3 regions of the Arthrobacter sp. NPDC057259 genome follow, and region 2 is predicted to be linked to each of the others. Evidence: predicted binding sites of a transcription regulator. Region 2 holds the regulator's gene; each other region holds the start of a gene.
The links. The regulator HrcA, encoded in region 2, represses chaperone genes, less so after heat shock. The targets are predictions, from matches to a motif close to TTNGCACTCGNNNNNNNCGAGTGCNAA.
Positions count from the first base shown of each region.

Region 1: a site for HrcA is predicted at 2,237-2,263, ahead of groL (chaperonin GroEL). Genes of this name have one in related genera too.
Region 3: a site for HrcA is predicted at 2,655-2,681, ahead of ACFUCU_RS08320 (FmdB family zinc ribbon protein). Genes of this name have one in related genera too.

Region 1 is NZ_JBHUYA010000008.1:71,960-77,801, reverse strand. Features, by position in the region: gene ACFUCU_RS13645 (RNase H family protein) at 1-263, opposite strand, end outside; gene groL (chaperonin GroEL) at 426-2,063, opposite strand; gene ACFUCU_RS13635 (ABC transporter substrate-binding protein) at 2,350-3,591, opposite strand; gene ACFUCU_RS13630 (cold-shock protein) at 3,702-3,905, opposite strand; gene ACFUCU_RS13625 (LytR C-terminal domain-containing protein) at 4,072-4,710, opposite strand; gene ACFUCU_RS13620 (DUF3263 domain-containing protein) at 4,813-5,058, opposite strand; gene ACFUCU_RS13615 (uracil-DNA glycosylase) at 5,360-5,842, shown strand, end outside.
Region 2 is NZ_JBHUYA010000001.1:505,459-511,300, forward strand. Features, by position in the region: gene ACFUCU_RS02420 (DUF3097 domain-containing protein) at 1-629, opposite strand, end outside; gene hrcA (heat-inducible transcriptional repressor HrcA) at 873-1,886, shown strand; gene dnaJ (molecular chaperone DnaJ) at 1,953-3,083, shown strand; gene ACFUCU_RS02435 (16S rRNA (uracil(1498)-N(3))-methyltransferase) at 3,086-3,877, shown strand; gene ACFUCU_RS02440 (GerMN domain-containing protein) at 3,955-4,863, opposite strand; gene ACFUCU_RS02445 (PhoH family protein) at 5,366-5,842, shown strand, end outside.
Region 3 is NZ_JBHUYA010000004.1:117,361-123,202, forward strand. Features, by position in the region: gene ACFUCU_RS08310 (DUF4011 domain-containing protein) at 1-1,432, shown strand, start outside; gene ACFUCU_RS08315 (RcpC/CpaB family pilus assembly protein) at 1,492-2,238, opposite strand; gene ACFUCU_RS08320 (FmdB family zinc ribbon protein) at 2,311-2,562, opposite strand; gene ACFUCU_RS08325 (5-formyltetrahydrofolate cyclo-ligase) at 2,720-3,355, opposite strand; gene galU (UTP--glucose-1-phosphate uridylyltransferase GalU) at 3,452-4,357, shown strand; gene ACFUCU_RS08335 (GNAT family N-acetyltransferase) at 4,362-5,003, shown strand; gene ACFUCU_RS08340 (hypothetical protein) at 5,300-5,842, shown strand, end outside.

The DNA.
Region 1 (5,842 bases), on a different contig from region 2:
TTCCAGCCCTTCCGCTTCCAGCCCGGCATCCACTTGGTGACCGAGTTGATGACGTACTGGCTGTCGCAGAGGATGTGCAGCTCCTCGTCGGCGAGGTGGGCCGTGGAGCGGAAGAGGTCCAGCACGGCCATCAGCTCGCCCTGGTTGTTGGTGCCGTGCGGCCAGCCGCCGGCGTGCCAGCAGTTGTCATTCACGTACCAGGCCCATCCGGCCGGGCCGGGGTTTCCAAGGGCCGAACCGTCGGCCGCAGCTGTAATCGTCACTGCACTATCCTGCCAGATATGCCCACCTCAACTTCTCCCTCACCCCCGGCGCGGGCGGCTTAAACGCCGGCGGCGGCCCCACCGCAAGGTGGGACCGCCGTCGTCGTTGTATCGGGGCCGGCAGCGGACTGCCGGCCGGGGGTGGGCCGGGTGGCCGGGTGGCTAGAAGCCGCCCATACCGCCCATGCCGCCCATGTCGTCGCCGCCGCCCATGGCCGGAGCGTTCTTCTCCGGCTTGTCGGCCACGACGGCCTCGGTGGTGAGGAACAGGCCGGCGATGGAGGCCGCGTTCTGCAGGGCAGAGCGGGTGACCTTCACCGGGTCGTTGATGCCGGCAGCCAGCAGGTCGACGTATTCGCCGGTGGCGGCATTCAGGCCGTGGCCGGCGGCGAGGCCGCGGACCTTGTCCACCACCACGCCCGGCTCGAGGCCGGCGTTGAAGGCGATCTGCTTCAGCGGAGCGTCGATGGCAACGCGGACGATGTTCGCACCGGTAGCCTCGTCGCCCGAGAGCTGCAGGTTGGCGAACGCCTTGGCGCCGGCCTGGATCAGGGCCACGCCACCGCCGGCGACGATGCCCTCTTCAACGGCAGCCTTCGCGTTGCGGACGGCGTCCTCGATGCGGTGCTTGCGTTCCTTGAGCTCGACCTCGGTTGCGGCACCGGCCTTGATAACTGCAACGCCGCCGGCCAGCTTGGCCAGGCGCTCCTGCAGCTTCTCGCGGTCGTAGTCGGAGTCGGAGTTCTCGATCTCGGCGCGGATCTGGGACACGCGGCCGGCGATCTGGTCGGCGTCGCCGGCACCTTCGACGATGGTGGTCTCGTCCTTGGTGACAACAACCTTGCGGGCCTTGCCGAGCAGCTCCAGGCCGGCGGTCTCAAGCTTGAGGCCGACTTCCTCGGAGATGACCTGGCCACCGGTGAGGATGGCGATGTCGGCCAGCTGGGCCTTGCGGCGGTCGCCGAAGCCCGGAGCCTTGACGGCGACGGACTTGAAGGTGCCGCGGATCTTGTTGACGATCAGGGTGGCCAGGGCCTCGCCCTCGATGTCTTCGGCGATGATCAGCAGCGGCTTGTTGGACTGCATGACCTTCTCGAGGACAGCAACCAGTTCCTTGACGTTGGAGATCTTCGAGTTGACGATCAGGATGTACGGGTCCTCGAGGACCGTTTCCTGGCGCTCGGCGTCGGTGACGAAGTAGGCGGAGATGTAGCCCTTGTCGAAGCGCATGCCTTCGGTGAGCTCCAGCTCGAGGCCGAAGGTGTTGGACTCCTCGACCGTGATGACGCCTTCCTTGCCGACCTTGTCCAGGGCCTCGGCAATGAGGGCACCGATCTCGTTGTCGCCGGCGGAGATGGACGCGGTGGCGGCGATCTCTTCCTTGGTCTCGATTTCCTTGGCGGAGGCCAGGAGCTCGGCCGTGACGGCGTCGACAGCCTTCTCGATGCCGCGCTTGAGGGACAGCGGGTCAGCGCCGGCCGCGACGTTGCGCAGGCCTTCCTTGACCAGGGCCTGGGCCAGCACGGTGGCGGTGGTGGTACCGTCGCCGGCGACGTCGTCCGTCTTCTTGGCAACTTCCTTGACCAGCTCGGCGCCGATCTTCTCGTACGGGTCGTCCAGCTCGATCTCCTTGGCGATGGAAACACCATCGTTGGTGATCGTGGGGGCGCCCCACTTCTTCTCGAGGACGACGTTGCGTCCACGCGGGCCGAGGGTGACCTTGACGGCGTCGGCGAGGATGTTCAGACCCCGCTCAAGACCGCGGCGTGCCTCTTCATCAAATGCAATGATCTTGGCCATAACGGCAGTAGTCCTTTCGGGACAGTCGTTAAAGAATGAACCTTGGCGTCGGTGCCCGCGACGGACGATACCTGCCCGGCAGCCTCTGTATGCCGCCGAACCGGGATCTCACCCAGCCAGGTGTTTCCTTTGCTCCCGCGGCACCGATGCTGTACCCGGACCGGGGCCCGGCGTTAGCAGTCGATGAGCGGGAGTGCTAACTCCATAATTAGCACTCCCCCGGGGAGAGTGCAAGAAGGCTTCGCGCTCCGGGGCCTGTCCCCGCGGGACGCTTCGCCGAGGGCGATCAGGACCCGCCGCTGCGGGCCGTTTCGCTGCCGGTCATCTTCGCCGTGTTGTCCGGCCCGTAGGTGTAAACCATGTAGGCCGCGGCGGTCACGTCCCCGTTGCTGTCGAAGTTCACGGGCCCGGACTGGCCCTCGTAGTTGGGGCGCTTGCCTGCGTGGAGGGCGTCGAGGCACTCCTTGTACGTGTGGCAGTCGGCGGCCTCTCCGCCGGCGGAGCCCTGCGCGCCCGCGGCGTTCCCGCCGGAGACGGCGATGAGCCGGGAGGCGATGGAGGTACCGGCGTCGTCCTGCGCCGCGGCGGCGGCGATGGCGGCGAGGTTGACGGCGTCGTAGGCCTCCGCGGCGAAGGTCATGTCCTTGAGCCCGGGATCGATGCCGACCAGGCCCGCCTGGAACTGCGCGCTGGGGAACGTGCCGGGGAGCACTCCGCGGGCACCGTCCAGGGCGTGGGAGCCCAGGCTCTGGCCGTACTGGCCCACCGCGCCGTCGGAGAGCACCAGCTTTTTCCCCGCGAGTCCGGCGTTGTTGAGTTCGGCGATGGCGCCCTGCGCACCCTGCCGGGCGATGAGGACTACGGCGTCGGGCGCGGCGGCCTTGGCCGCGGTCGCCGCCTGCTGTGCCTGGCCGGCCGGGAATTCGGCGTCGATGGGCGTGCCGAGGCCAGCGGACTTCGCCGCGGCGGAGACCGCCACGGAGACCTCCTTGCCGTAGCTTCCGGCCTCGTGCAGGACGGCGAGCGTCTTGGCGCCGCCGTCCTTAGCGAGCTTGACCAGGATGGAGGCCTGGGCGACGTCGGCGGCGGCGGTTCGGAAGTAGTAGCCTCCGCTCCGGTAGCTGCTGAGTCCCGGTGCGGCGTTCGCCGGGGAGATCATGGCGATTTTGGCTTTGGAGAGCACGTCGATCGCGGCGGCGGCGCGGCTGGAATCCGTGGGGCCGATGACGACGTCGGCCCTGGCCGCCACGAGGGCCTTGGCCTGGGCGGCGGTGTCCGCACTGATGGTTTCGGGGAGCAGTTCCACGGGCTTGCCCTTGTGGCCGCCGGCGGCGTTGATCTCCTTGACGGCGAGTTTCACCGCGGCCAGTTGCGGGGCGTTGAGGAAGCTCTGGTCCCCGGTGTTGTCCAGCAGCACACCGATCCGCAGGGTTCCGTCCCCGCTGGCTTCGGCGGCGTCCGTCCGGGCGTTGCCGGTGGCGCCGGAGCACCCGGTGAGGGCCAGGGCGGAGGCAAGAAGGGCGGACAGGACGACGGCGGCGCCGCCGGCCGTGCGACGGCCGGCAGTGGGTCGGCTGGCAGTGGGTCGGCCAACGGTGGTCTGAGCCGCGACGGTTGGCGTTGAGTCAGGACGGGCCACTAGGCGGGCCTGACGCTCTCGGCCTGGGGGCCCTTTTCGCCTTCGCCGACCTCAAGTTCCACCCGCTGGCCCTCGGCCAGCGCACGGTAGCCCTCGCCTGCGATGGCTGACCAGTGGACGAAGACGTCGATGCCCGAGCCGTCCACGGTGATGAAGCCGTAGCCCTTCTCCGCGTTGAACCACTTGACGGTGCCCAGAGCCATCGTTTCCACACTTTCAGCTAGCTTGGCCGCGGCGCACCTCGCTGTGCGCCGCGGAGCGGTCATGAACTCCGGCCACTGTACCCGCCGGTCCCGGGCGCGCCGGTCCGCGCGTCACGGGGTCGGCCGGAACGTTATGCAGGCGTAACCGGCCCGGCCAGCAACCGGGTCAGCGGTAGCCGGGGCCCAGGACGACGACCAGGGGCATCTTGAAATCGGCCGAATCGACCAGGGTGGCGATTCCCAGCAGGGCGGCGAGTTCCTGGGCATTGGCCTTCTGCGCGGCGCCGTTGTAGTAGACCACGGAGGTCTGCTGCCGCGGGCCGGTCCAGTTGCCGAGCGGGCCCAAGACCCACCCGTCGGAGGTGACCGTGCTGCCGACGCGGCCGGCGAGGCCCGCCGTCGTCGTGCCGTTGTAGACCGCCACCGGCTGCGTCTTGTCGACGGCGGCCGCGGTTGCCGTCGGGGCCGGGGTGGTGCCGGAGGAGGCGGCAGCCACCGTGCTGCCCGGGTCGCTGGTGGGCGACGTTGTCGGCTGCGCGGTCGGGGTTGCGGTGGGCTGCGCGGTGGCGGACGCGGCGGCCGTGGCGCTGCTCTTATCCGCGGCCATCGCCGTTCCGCCGGCGGGACCGAAGCCCAGCCGGGGCAGCAGCAGGAAGGCAACCAGGCCGACGGCCAGGGCGAACGCTCCTACCGACAGGATGGGCGCCAGTCCGCGGGACCTGGCGGCCGCGACGGTGCGGTGAACCCCTTGGCGCGTGGAGGTCTCCGGGACCCGGTCGAATTCATCCCGTGGGTATCTGGTCATGGTGAAGCGCTGTCCTTGCTGATTTCTAGTGGTCCGCGGCCGGAACCGGTGCAGATTCCGGGACTCCGGCGCCGCGTTCTGCCCGGGGCGTACCCGGCGGGTTCAGGCGTCCGAACCCAGGCGCCGGGCCGTGCGGGCCCGTTGTCGTGACGTACGTAGTCTACGCAATCGCTTCACCAGCATCGGGTCATGGGCCAGCGCGGCCTCGGTGTCGATGAGGGCGTTGAGGATCTGGTAGTAGTGCGTGGCGGACAGGTCGAAGAGCTCCCGGACGGCCTGTTCCTTGGCCCCGGCGTACTTCCACCACTGCCGTTCGAGGGCCAGCATTTCCTTGTCGCGGCTGCTCAGCCCGGACTCGTCCGGTCCGGCTTCCCTGTGGCCTGCGTCGACCGGAACCTCGTCCGCCGTCGCGTTCTCCGGCACTGCTTCGGCCACGGCTCACTCCCTGCTCGCTGTTGTGGATTCCTCCCCAATGCTACGGGCGAATAACAGCCCTGTCATTCGGTCGGCGCCGTGCCGCGCCGGAGGTCTGCCCGGATCGCCGGCCCGAAACGCCACCGCTCGCGCCTGCCAGAATGAAGGGGTGAGCGAATTCCCGCAGACCGAAGCGCTGTTTCCCCTGGATGCCGTATCCGGCCCGACCGTCGGGGTGCCCCAGGGCTCCGACGACGGCGACGGCGGTTTCGCCGCGCTGGTCCAGCGGCCGCTGGGCGAGCTGGTGGCCCCGGACTGGGTGGCCGCCCTGGAACCCGTGGAGCCGCAGCTGCGCCGGGCCCTGAAGTTCGTCGCCGACGAGGTTGCGGCCGGCCGCCAGGTCCTGCCGGCTCCGGACCGGCTGCTCCGGGCTTTCCAGCAGCCGCTCGCCGCCGTCAAAGTGCTGATCGTGGGCCAGGACCCCTACCCCACGCCCGGGCACCCGATCGGGCTGTCCTTCGCCGTCGAGGGCCACACCCGTCCCCTCCCCCGCAGCCTGGCCAACATCTACAAGGAGCTCCACTCCGACCTGGGCCTGCCGCCGCGGATTCACGGCGACCTGAGCCGCTGGACGGGGCAGGGAGTGCTCCTGCTGAACCGGGCGCTCAGCGTGCGCGCCGGCGCCGCGGGATCGCACCGGAACAAGGGCTGGGAAGAG
Region 2 (5,842 bases):
GCCTGCCAGACGTCGATGTAGGGGTGGCCGACGATCAGGACGTTGCCGCGGGCTCCGGGGGAAGCCATGACGGCCTCGGCGATCCGGGACTCCTTGGAGTCTGCCACCAGGTGGTCCACCAGGACGCCGAGGCGGCGGCCGGGACCCGGGCGGAAGTCCCTGACCGCGCCCGCGAGATCGTCGATGCCGTGCAGGGGCTCGACGACGATGCCCTCGACCCGGAGATCGTCGCCCCAGACCTTCTCGACCAGTTCGGCGTCGTGCTTGCCCTCAACCCAGATCCGGCTGGCCTTGGCCACCTGCGCCCGCTGGCCCTCCACGCGCACCGAGCCGGACGCCGTGCGCGTCCCGGCTGCCGCTCCTGCGGCCGCCCGGGGTGCCGGCGGCATCAGCCGGATGGGCCGGCCCTCCAGGAGGAAGCCGTAGCCGAGTCGGAAAGTCCGGGACTTCCCGCGCCGGTCCTCAAGGGCCACCACGTGCATGCCGCCGGACTTCTCCACCCGGGTGACGGCACCAACCCAGCCGGACTGCACGTCCTCGAGGACCATGCCGCGCTGCACCGGGACCTCGGGCAGCTGGGAAGGGGCGGGGGCGGTGAGGTCCTGCGGGCCCCAGTTCTGATAGGACATCGGTTACACACTGCTTTGCATCGGGGCGGAACTGCAACGGGGGACTGCGTCGGGCCGGGGTGGTGGCCGGCCGCGCCGGGCAGTCGCCCGGCTTGCCACGGTCACGCCCGGAGCGAATCCAATGCTAACAACGCGGCCGGACATATTAGACTGGTTAGCACTGAGGCATGCCGAGTGCTAACCCCCGGGTTCTTCCGGGCGGCGGGCGCCGGTTGACGGTTGAGGCTCGATTGGAGGTGCGGCGTGAGCGAACCACGCAAACTCGAAGTGCTGCGCGCCATCGTGGAGGACTACGTCCATTCCCGTGAACCCGTGGGCTCCAAGGCGCTGGTGGAACGCCACCACTTGGGCGTCTCCAGCGCAACGATCCGCAACGACATGGCCGCGCTGGAGGACGAGGGGCTGATCACCGCCCCGCACACCAGCGCCGGCCGGATCCCCACGGACAAGGGCTACCGGCTCTTCGTGGACCGCATCTCCGCGGTCAAGCCGCTGTCCCCGGCGGAGCGGCGGGCCATCCAGGCCCTGCTGGAGGGCTCCGAAGACCTCGACGACGTCCTGGACCGGACCGTGCGCCTGTTGGCGCAACTGACCAACCAGGTGGCCGTCGTGCAGTACCCGCTGCTCAGCCGGGCCCGGGTGCGGCACATCGAGTTCGTGCTGCTGGCACCGCGAAAGGTGCTGACCGTGCTCATCGCGGACACCGGTAAGGTCGAACAGCGCGTCATCGACGTCGGCCAGGACCTTGGCGACGAGACCCTCGCCGAACTGCGGGGCATCTTCCTCGGCCGGCTCGGCGGCACCCCGTTGAGCCTGCTCCCGCAGACCCTGCCCGACGTCGTCGACAGCACCGCCCCCGCCCGCCGCGGCGCCGCCCAGGCGCTGGCCCGCGGACTGGAGGCGCTGGCCGCCAGCAGCCGCGAGGAGCGGATGGTGATGGCCGGCACGGCCAACCTGGCCCGCTCCAACGTTGACTTCCCGCTGAGCATCGGTCCCGTCCTCGAGGCCCTTGAGGAGCAGGTGGTCATGCTCCGGCTGCTCTCGGACATGGCGGAGGACCCCCGCGGCGTGACCGTCAGCATCGGCCGGGAGAACCCCTACGACGGGCTTTCCGAGGCTTCCGTAGTGGCCACCGGGTACGGCCCCGACGCCACCGCCAAGGTGGGCATCCTCGGCCCCACCCGGATGGATTACCCCACCACCATGGCCGCCGTCCGCGCGGTGGCCCGCTACCTTTCACGGATCCTCGGGCCCTGACCGGCCGGATCCACCACCAGGCTTGTCGCCCAGCACCGGCAGTACAAAAAGGAAGAGATACACACTTTGAGCAGCCACTACGACGTTCTTGGAGTCTCCCGCGAAGCAACCGGCGAGGAAATCAAGAAGGCCTACCGCAAACTCGCGCGGACCCTGCACCCGGACGTCAACCCGGGCGAGGACGCGTCCGAGCGCTTCAAGGCGGTCACCCACGCCTACGAGGTGCTCTCCGACCCGCAGAAGCGCCGCGTCTACGACACCACCGGCAACGAGAACGGCACGGACAACGGCTTCGGCGGCGGCAGCTACGCCGGTCAGGGCTTCGCGTTCCAGGACATCTTCGAGACCTTCTTCGGCGGTGCCGCCGGTGCCGGCGGTCCGGCCTCCCGCGTCCGCCGCGGCCAGGACGCGCTGATCAGCGTCCGGATCGAGCTGCGCGACGCCGTCTTCGGCGTCAACAAGAAGCTCGAGGTGGACACCGCCGTCACCTGCCCCACCTGTGAGGGCTCCTGCTGCCGCGAGGGCAGCCACCCCGAACGCTGCGACATCTGCGGCGGCAGCGGCCAGGTCCAGCGCCCGGTCCGCTCCATCCTGGGCCAGGTCATGACCACCGCCCCCTGCGGCAGCTGCGAGGGCTTCGGCACCGTCATCAAGGACCCCTGCAACGAGTGCGCCGGCCAGGGCCGGATCCGCAGCCGCCGGTCGCTGACCGTCAAGGTCCCCGCCGGCGTCGCCACCGGCACCCGGATCCAGCTCTCCGGCCAGGGCGAGGCCGGCCCGGCGGGCGGCCCCTCCGGCGACCTGTACGTGGAGATCCGGGTCAACAACGACGCGACCTTCGTCCGCGAGGGCGACGACCTGCACGCCAGCCTCACCATTCCGATGACGGCCGCGGCCCTTGGCACCGAGCTGACCCTGGACACCTTCGACGGGCAGCAGGAAATCGACGTCAAGAGCGGCACCCAGTCCGGCGAGGTCATCACCCTGCGCGGCCTCGGCGTCACCCACCTGCGCGGCTACGGCCGCGGCGACCTCAAGGTGCACCTGCAGGTGGAGACCCCCGCCAAGCTCGACGCCGCCCAGGAGGATCTCATGCGCCAGCTGGCCAAGCTCCGCGGCGAGCAGTTCACCGAGGGCAAGCTGGCCGCCAGCGGCGGGGTCTTCGCCAAGCTGCGGGACCGCCTCGGTAACCTGTAGCGGTGAGCAACCCGGTCTTCTTCACCCCCGCCGGAACCCTGGACCACCAGGCCCCGGGTTCCATCTTCGTGCTGGACGGCGCCGAGGCGCGGCATGCCGTCACGGTCAAACGCCTCACGGCGGGGGAGCAGGTGGACATCGCCGACGGCGCCGGCCGCCGGATCACCGGCACGGTCACCGCCGCCGGGCCCCAGGAGCTGACGCTAGAGTGCAGTGCCGTCAACGATGAGCCGCGTCCCGCGGTGCGGCTGGTCCTGGTGCAGGCCCTGGCGAAGGGTGACCGGGATGAACTCGCGGCCGAGACCGCGACAGAGCTGGGGATCGACGCCGTCGTCCCGTGGCAGGCCGAACGGTCGATCGTCCGCTGGAAGCCCGAGCGCGCCGCGAAGGCGCACGCCAAGTGGCAGTCCGTGGTGACGGCGGCGGCGAAACAGGCCCGCAGGGCCTGGATCCCCGAGGTTCGCGCCGCGGTGGACGGCGGCTCGCTGCAGGCGGCCGTCGCCGCCACGGTGACTCCCGGCGGGCTGGCCGTGATCCTGCACGAGGACGCCGTCCGGCCGCTGCGCCGGGTGCTGGCCGACTGGCAGGAGAGCGTTAATAGCGCGGACGACGGCGCGGCGCCGCGCGAGGTGCTGCTGATCGTGGGACCGGAGGGCGGGATCAGCCCGCGGGAGGTCACCCGGCTCTGTGATGCCGGGGCCGTGACCGCGCTGTTGGGGCACCACGTGCTGCGGTCCTCCACCGCCGGGCCCGCGGCCACCGTGCTGGCCAGCGACATCCTGGGCCGCTGGTAGCGGCTACCCGGCAGGCTGCTTAGCGGTGTTTTAGGTGGTCAATTAGCCGGGCTATTTGACGGTGCTATTGGACCGGGCTATTTAACCGTGAAGCCGCGGGTGTCGACGTTGAGGTCGGTGGCCTTGCCGTTCGCGTCCACCTGGGAGACCCGCGCCTCGTAACTGCCCGGTCCCAGGTTCAGGGTGAAGCTGAACAGCCCCGACTGCTGGGCGTCCGCGGCCGCGGTCATCATGCCGCTCTGGTACGGGGTCTTGGCGGTGCCGTCGACTTTTTGGATCTCCCAGCGGAGCTTCCCGCCCGGCGAGGTGCTGCGGCCGGAGATCTTTACCGCGCCGTCGGCCACGGTGGTGCCCTCCTGCGGGTCGATGATCCACACCGGCGCCACCATGCCGGCGCTGCGGGAGGTGGGTGCGCCCAGCCGGACCCGGTTGAACGCGACGTAGTCGGTGTGGCCGTCCACCAGGATGACCACCTGGATCTGCTGCCCGGAGTCCGTCAGCCCGGCGCTGGCCGCGGCGGCGGTGGCCGTGTAGACCAGCTGCTGGATGGCGCGCTCGGCCATGTCGGCGTCGAGGTTGCTGTTGAACGCGTCGGAGGAGACGTCCACCGTGATGGTGTTCTTGCCGGAGATTGACGTGGCGAGCTTGCGCGGATTCTGCCACGGGGTGAAGAAGTCAGGGTCCAGCGGCTTCTGGGACATCATCACCCGCAACGCGCGGGTCACGGGGTTGTCGTCCTCGGAGACATCCCGGAATTCGCGGTAGAGGAAGACGTTGTTGTTGCTGCGGCCGATCCAGTACACCGGGGCCTTGTTGGAGGCCTGCGCGGATTCCAGCGGGGCGCTCGTGGCGGTGGTCCCGTCCGCGGGTCCCGGCACCGTCTGGGTGGGGGAGCCGGCATCGGTGATGTCCTGCCGGGGGTTGGCGACGCAACCGGAGAGCACCAGGGAAGCGGGCAGCACGAACATCAGCAAGCCGCGGCGCATGCGCCGCGCCGCCGTCGCGGTCCTCGTGCCCTGACTGCTGGCGCCCTTGATGCCGATTGCGGTGCTCCCTCTCGCGGTGGTCGTTGATGTGCGGGCCGTCGCCGGCCGGGACCGATAGGCCCAATCCAGCATGGCACAGGGGAGGTGCACGCCGGCGGGGAAGCGGGGCACCCGAACAAACTGCAACGGGAACGATATGAGGCCGATATGAAGTTGATACCTAAAGCCGGCTAACCGCTGCCGCCACGGCGTCGACGGGACGTCGAACAGGGCGTCGGGCAGGCCACCGGAAGGCGCCGTGGCAGCGGCCGGTGGCGACGGCGGCCCGGCGTTGGGGCGCCCCGTCCGGCCGGGCCTGGAGCGCGGCACGGCAGCGGTCTCCTGACGTAAGATGGGAGGACCGCCGGACCCGGCGACGCCGCACCTCACGGCGGCCAGACGGGAGCGGCGGCGACGGAGCATATTCGAGCTGGAGGGAACCAGAGGCCCGCGGGCCATCACCATGACTGAAGCAGCCAACGGCAAGGCCCGGACCACCGCGGGCGAACGCACCACCGGGGAATTTCCCCACTCCATCCCAGGCGTGCGGACGGAGGTCGTGGTCTTCGAGAACTCGGGCCAGATGGTGCAGTCGCTGGGCAGCCACGACGAGGCGCTGCGCTTCATCGAATCCCAGTACCCCGGCGTCGACTTCCACGTCCGCGGAAACGAACTCTCCATCAGCGGCCCGCCGGCGGACGTCCCCCGGATCATGCGGCTCCTGAACGAGGTGCGCGGCCTGGTGGCCCGCGGCACGGTCATCACCCCGGCCGTCCTGCAGCAGCTCGTCTCCATGCTCCGCAGCCAGTCGCTGCAGAACCCGGTGGAGGTGCTGACCACCAACATCCTCTCCAGCCGCGGCAAGACCATCCGGCCCAAGACGCTGAACCAGAAGAACTACGTGGACGCCATCGACGCGAACACCGTGATCTTCGGCATC
Region 3 (5,842 bases), on a different contig from region 2:
GCCCGAGGGGCAGTCCGCAACCGGGCTGGACCGCGCCCTCACGGTCGAATACCTGCCGGACGGAACGGGTCTCCCAAGCGCTGACCAAGACGGCGTCGAGTCCGTCCTGGCGGAGGTGAACCGGGTCGTGGAACTCGTCTTCGAGCACGCGAGGCTGCGTCCGAGGACGTCCCTTGCCGTGGTCACCGGCAGCCTGCGGCACGCCGCCCGGATCGGCGAGGCCATCCGACTGCAGCTGCCGAACTACCCGCTGCTGGCGGGCTTCTTCACCGCGGGCACCGAATCGTTCCGCGTGGTCGACCTCGAACGGGCGCAGGGCCTGGTCCGCGACCGGGTGATCTTCTCGCCCGGTTACGGCCGCACGCCGCACGGCCGCGCGCTGCACAGCCTGGGCCCCCTGTCCGTCGACGGCGGCCGCGCCAAGTTCGCCCTCGCGATGACCCGTGCCCGGCGCTCCCTCCACGTGCTCACCTGCTTCCGGCCCGAGGATCTGGACAGCTCCCGGCTGAGCCACGGGGCCGTTGACTTCTACGAGCTCATCGACCGGGAGATTGCCGGCAACTCGGACCTGGGCAGCCCCGCGTCCCGCGCCGCCGCCAGCGAGCAGGCGCTCGGTGCGGACCCGTTGGTCACGGACCTCGGCGACAGGCTCCGCGCCCGCGGCGCCCGCGTCTGGCACCAGTACGACGGAGCCCTGGACATGGTGGCGGCTGCGGATCCACTGCACACGATTGGACAGGACGACGCCGACATCCCGCGCCCGGTGGCCATCGAATCCGACGGAACCGAGCGTTACCGGCGGATGACCGTCCGCGAACGCAGCCGGCTCCGGCCGCAGCAGCTGGAACGCCTGGGCTGGCGCTACATGCCGCTGTGGACCATCGAGGTCTTTACCGATCCCTCCGTGTGCGCGGACCGGATTGGCGGGTACCTTGGATTGGAGAAGCCGGTGGCGTCCTCCCGGATCGGGACCGCTCCGGGCTTCTCGGACGACATGGAAAGTTTCGGGCTCGAGAGCGCCCGGGACGCGTATGCGGCCACCGGCCAGGCACCCACCGCCTGGGCCGCCGCGGCGCACCAGCAGGAATTTACGAGCAGTACTAAGGAGGCGGATGTGACCAGTCACCAGAGCGCCGCAAACGACAACCGGAACCATCCCGGCGAGGCCCACGGGGAACCCGCCACGGCGGCCACCATCGATACCGACAGGGCAGCCCGGGCCGGGGAGGGCCGGAGTGCCGGTTCCCCGGATCAGGACGAGGACCGGACTGAGCCGTCCCGGGCCGAAGGCGCCGCTGCACACAGCGCGTCCCCGGCAGGGATCCTTCCCACCAAGGCCGCGGAGGATGATCCCCGACGCTGGGGCGACGAGCCCGGCGGGTATGACCACGACGCCTGGCTGCAGGAACAGAAGCCGCCGCACTGGGGCTGACACCAGGGCCGGGGCAGCTCCGGCGCGGGACGGTGAGCAACAGCACGCCCGCAGCGTGACTACGGCCCACCGGGACCAACGAGGACGAAAAACAACTTTCCCTGCGTCGACGCGCCGGCAAGCTTCCTGGACTGCTCGGGGTCGGCCGCAACCACCATCAGCCCGTCCGTATCGCCGGCGTCGAGCCATTGCCCGGACCTGCCGCCACGGGCGGAGGTCCAGAGCACCGGGACGCGCGCGGCCAGAATCTCCGACGTTGCCGCCTGCTCAAACCCGTTGCCGCCGGTCAGCACGATGTTGACCAGCTGACCGGGGGAGACCAGCTGGATCGAGGCGGGATCAGCCATGCGCAACGGTACGGCGGAGGAACCGGGTGGGCTCCCGGTCAAAAGGCCGGGTCCGACAAAGAACGATGAGCTCAGCAACTGCCCCCGGCTCAACGCGACGCCCAGTTGCTGCCCCTCGGCCGTCGACGGGTCAATGGCCGCGTCAGGTAAAACCCCCGGCGGAACTTGGACGGCTGTGAGATCCCCCGCGGCGAGGAGCCGCCCCGCCGGAAGGTCCCCGGCCGCGGCCCAGGCCGTGACCGTCGGCGGGGGAGCGGGAGTAAGCTGCTGGACTGCGAGCCCGGCGGCCAGGCACAACAGAAGGGCGGCGATCAGCCTGCGGTTGCGCCCCACCCAGCGACGGAGGCGACGTGGGGCGGACCGGCGCGAAGTAAGTAAGCGTCCTCCCGAGGGCCGGCCCGCAACGGATGGGCCGCGGGCAGACCCGGGACGAAAGAAGTGAAGCCTTGCTGGTGCCATGGCTTCACGGTAGGAGCCTGAACGCGGCGGGCTTAGCCCCGGTCCGGGCTATGTGGACAAGCTGCAGGTGCCTTAGTTGGCGGCGGCGGTCGGAGCCGCGGCCGGGGTGGCAGCCGGTACGGCGGGCGCCACGGAGCTGCCCTTGGAATCGCGGGAATCGGTCCGGTAAAAGCCGGAGCCCTTGAAGACGACTCCGACGCTGTTGAACTTCTTGCGCAACGTTCCCTGGCACTCCGGGCAGGTCGTAAGCGATTCATCGGAGAACGACTGCACGGTCTCGAAGGCGTGGTTGCAGTCCTTGCAAGCGTAGGCGTACGTGGGCACTGGGTTCCTCCTCTAGGACAAACGAGCAGGTCCCGTACTGCGTCCCTCCCGTCCGCTCCTTGAGGGGGCGGCTGGCTCGGGGAGCCAGGGGATTAGCAGTCACAGGGCCTGAGTGCTAATTCTATCACCGCGCGAACAGGTGGAAGAATATGCGGCGTCAGCGGCTGGCGCCTGTGGGAACAAGGCCGTCGGGCGTGAGTGCGGCCCCGACCTTCCGGTCGAAGACTTCGACGGGGATGGTGCCCGCGGGCAGCACTTCATCGGCGTAGACGACGCCGGCAGTCGGCACCGGGTGGCTGCCGTCGTTCCCGGGGAGGGCCGGGAGGGCGGCGAGGAACTTATCGTAGTAGCCGCCGCCCTGGCCGATCCGGTTTCCGTCGAGGTCCACCGCGGTGGCGGGAACGAAGACTCCGGCTGCCCCCGCCACGGCATCGGTGCCGAGCCGTTCCCCGATTGGCTCCTGAAGCGGCGCGTACCGGCTCCGCGCGAACTCGCTCTGCGGCGTCCAGACCACCCAGCTCAGTTCCAGGTCCGGTTCGCAGACTGGAAGCAGGACCGTGTGCCCGGCGTCGTGCAGGGCCGCCAGCAGGGGGAGGGTCGGCGGCTCCGAGCCGACCCCCAGGTAGGCCGCGAAGGTGCCCGTTCCGCCGTCGGTCAGCGAAGCCGCCCATGCAGTGCCATGCACGGCCAGGGCCGCTCCGGCCGCCGATCGCGACGCCGGTGTCATCGCCGCCCGACGCTGCCGGTGCCGGGTGCGGATCGCTTCCTTGGTGTCCCTGTCGTGCGCTTCCATGCAGTGGCTCCTTCGCCTCGCCGGCCGGGCAAACGCGCCGCGGCCGCACCGTGAGGGCAATTACCTGATGTTTGCCCCCTCGGTTAGATTAGTCGGGTGAAGACACCTAACGCCCCCGTCCGCAAGGCCGTCATCCCCGCTGCGGGCCTCGGCACCCGCTTCCTTCCCGCCACCAAGGCGATGCCGAAGGAGATGCTGCCCGTCGTCGACAAGCCGGCCATCCAGTACGTGGTCGAGGAAGCCGTCAAGGTGGGCCTCAACGACGTCCTGATGATCACCGGGCGCAGCAAGCGGGCCCTTGAAGACCACTTCGACCGGGTCCCCACCCTGGAGGCGACCCTCGAAGCAAAGGGTGACACCGCCAAGCTTGAGTCCATCCAGGCCGCCAGCAACCTCGGCGACATCCACTACGTCCGCCAGGGTGACCCGATGGGCCTCGGCCACGCTGTGCTGCGTGCGAAGCAGCACGTCGGCTACGAGCCGTTCGCCGTCCTGCTCGGTGATGACCTGATCGACGCCCGCGACGAACTGCTGAGCACCATGATCGAGGTGCAGGCCAAGACCGGCGGTTCGGTCGTGGCCCTGATCGAGGTCGATCCGTCCCAGATCAGCGCCTACGGCTGCGCCGACGTCGAGGCCGTCGACGGCGAAGACTACGTGCGCATCAACCACCTCGTGGAGAAGCCCGACGTCGAAGACGCGCCCTCCAACCTGGCGATCATCGGCCGTTACGTCCTGCACCCGGCCGTCTTCGACGTGCTGGAGCGCACCGAGCCCGGCCGCGGCGGCGAGATCCAGCTCACCGACGCACTGCAGGAACTCGCCGCCGGCGAGGGTGAAGGCTACGGCGTGTACGGCGTCGTCTTCCGCGGCCGCCGCTACGACACCGGCGACAAGCTGAGCTACCTGAAGGCCTGCGTCCAGCTGGCCTGCGACAGCGAAGACCTGGGCCCGGGCCTGCGGGAGTGGCTGCCGGGCTTCACCGCCGGGCTGACGCACTAGTCCCGTGGGGGGCAGCTTCACCTGGCCGGTCACGCTGGAGAGCGGCGACCTGGTCCTGCGGCCGATCCGGTACCGTGACCGCCGCGAGTGGAGCGCCCTCCGCGCCCGGAACGAGCAGTGGCTGGCCCCCTGGGAGGCGTCCAACCCGGCTCCCGGGGGCGGCCTGCCCAACTACCGGCAGATGGTGAGTTCGCTGAAAGCCCAAGCGGCACAGGCGACGGCCCTGCCGTTCGTGATTGCTGCCTGGACGCCGGGACATCGGGAACCCGTCATTGTGGGGCAACTGACCGTCTCCTCGATTGTGTGGGGGTCGGCCATGATGGCCACGCTGGGGTACTGGGTGGACCAGGACCGGGCCGGGCAGGGCATCGCGCCCACCGCGGTGGCCATGGCCACGGACCACTGCTTCCGCACCCTCGGGCTGCACCGGATGGAAATCAACATCCGGCCGGAGAACGGTCCCAGCCTGCGGGTGGTTGAGAAACTCGGCTTCAGGGATGAGGGGTATCGGCCCCGGTACCTGCACATCAACGGCCGCTGGGCGGACCACCGCAGCTTCGCGCTGACAGCCGAGGAGGTCCCCGAGGGCCTGCTGGGCCGGTGGCTCCGGGAGGGCCCGGTTCGCCAGCGGGAAACGCCGTCCTGACCTGCGTTTTCGTCACGTTGGGCAGTTTCTCCGGCCGCGCCGCGACACACCGCCGCTAATGCGGTCCGCCACGCCCTCAAGCTCTTACGGTTTTGAGTGTGGACTTCCCTCTCAGCAGCTCAGTGATCCTTGTCGTCGCTGTTGCGCTCTGGATCGTATGGGTGGCTCCCTACATGCTCCGGAACAGCCGCCAGCTTCGGCCGGCTGGAGACTTCCTGATGGACGCCGCGGACGTGGAACGAGCCGACCCCCAAGCCGGAAACGTCATGGCCATGACGTCACCGCAGGAGAAACCGATGACCAGTACGCAGCGCCCCACCTCCGCCCCTTCGACGCCTGACGCCGCTGCGCCGTCGTCGATAAAGGCCGACCCGGCGTCGATGAAGTCCGCCCGGCCCTCGAGCCTTCCGGCCAACTCCACGTTCCGCATCCGGTTCGGCCGCCTGGCGCTGGCCTTGCTGGCGGTGGTGTCCCTCCTGACCGGTGTCGTGTCCGGCGTGCTCCGCCTCTTCGGTCTGGGCTCCGGCTGGTTGCCGGTCCTGACCCTGCTGGCCGCGGTCGCCGCCGTCGTACTCCTTCGTTCCCTCGCCGTGCGTGACCGTCGCCGCAAAGTTGAGCGCGCGTTCCGGTCGGCCATGGCCCCGCCCCGCCCGGCGCGGCCCGCGCCTGCCGAGCAGCCCACTGCCGTCCCCTCCGACGCTCCGGCAAAGGAAAGCCCCCTGTTCGACGCCGAAGCCGACGGCGGGCGGGTCCGTCCCGTCACGCTGACCGTCGCCGAGCTGCGGCAGGCTGCCCTGGCCGAGGCAGCCGCGTCCGGTGACATCTCCGTCCACCAGGTC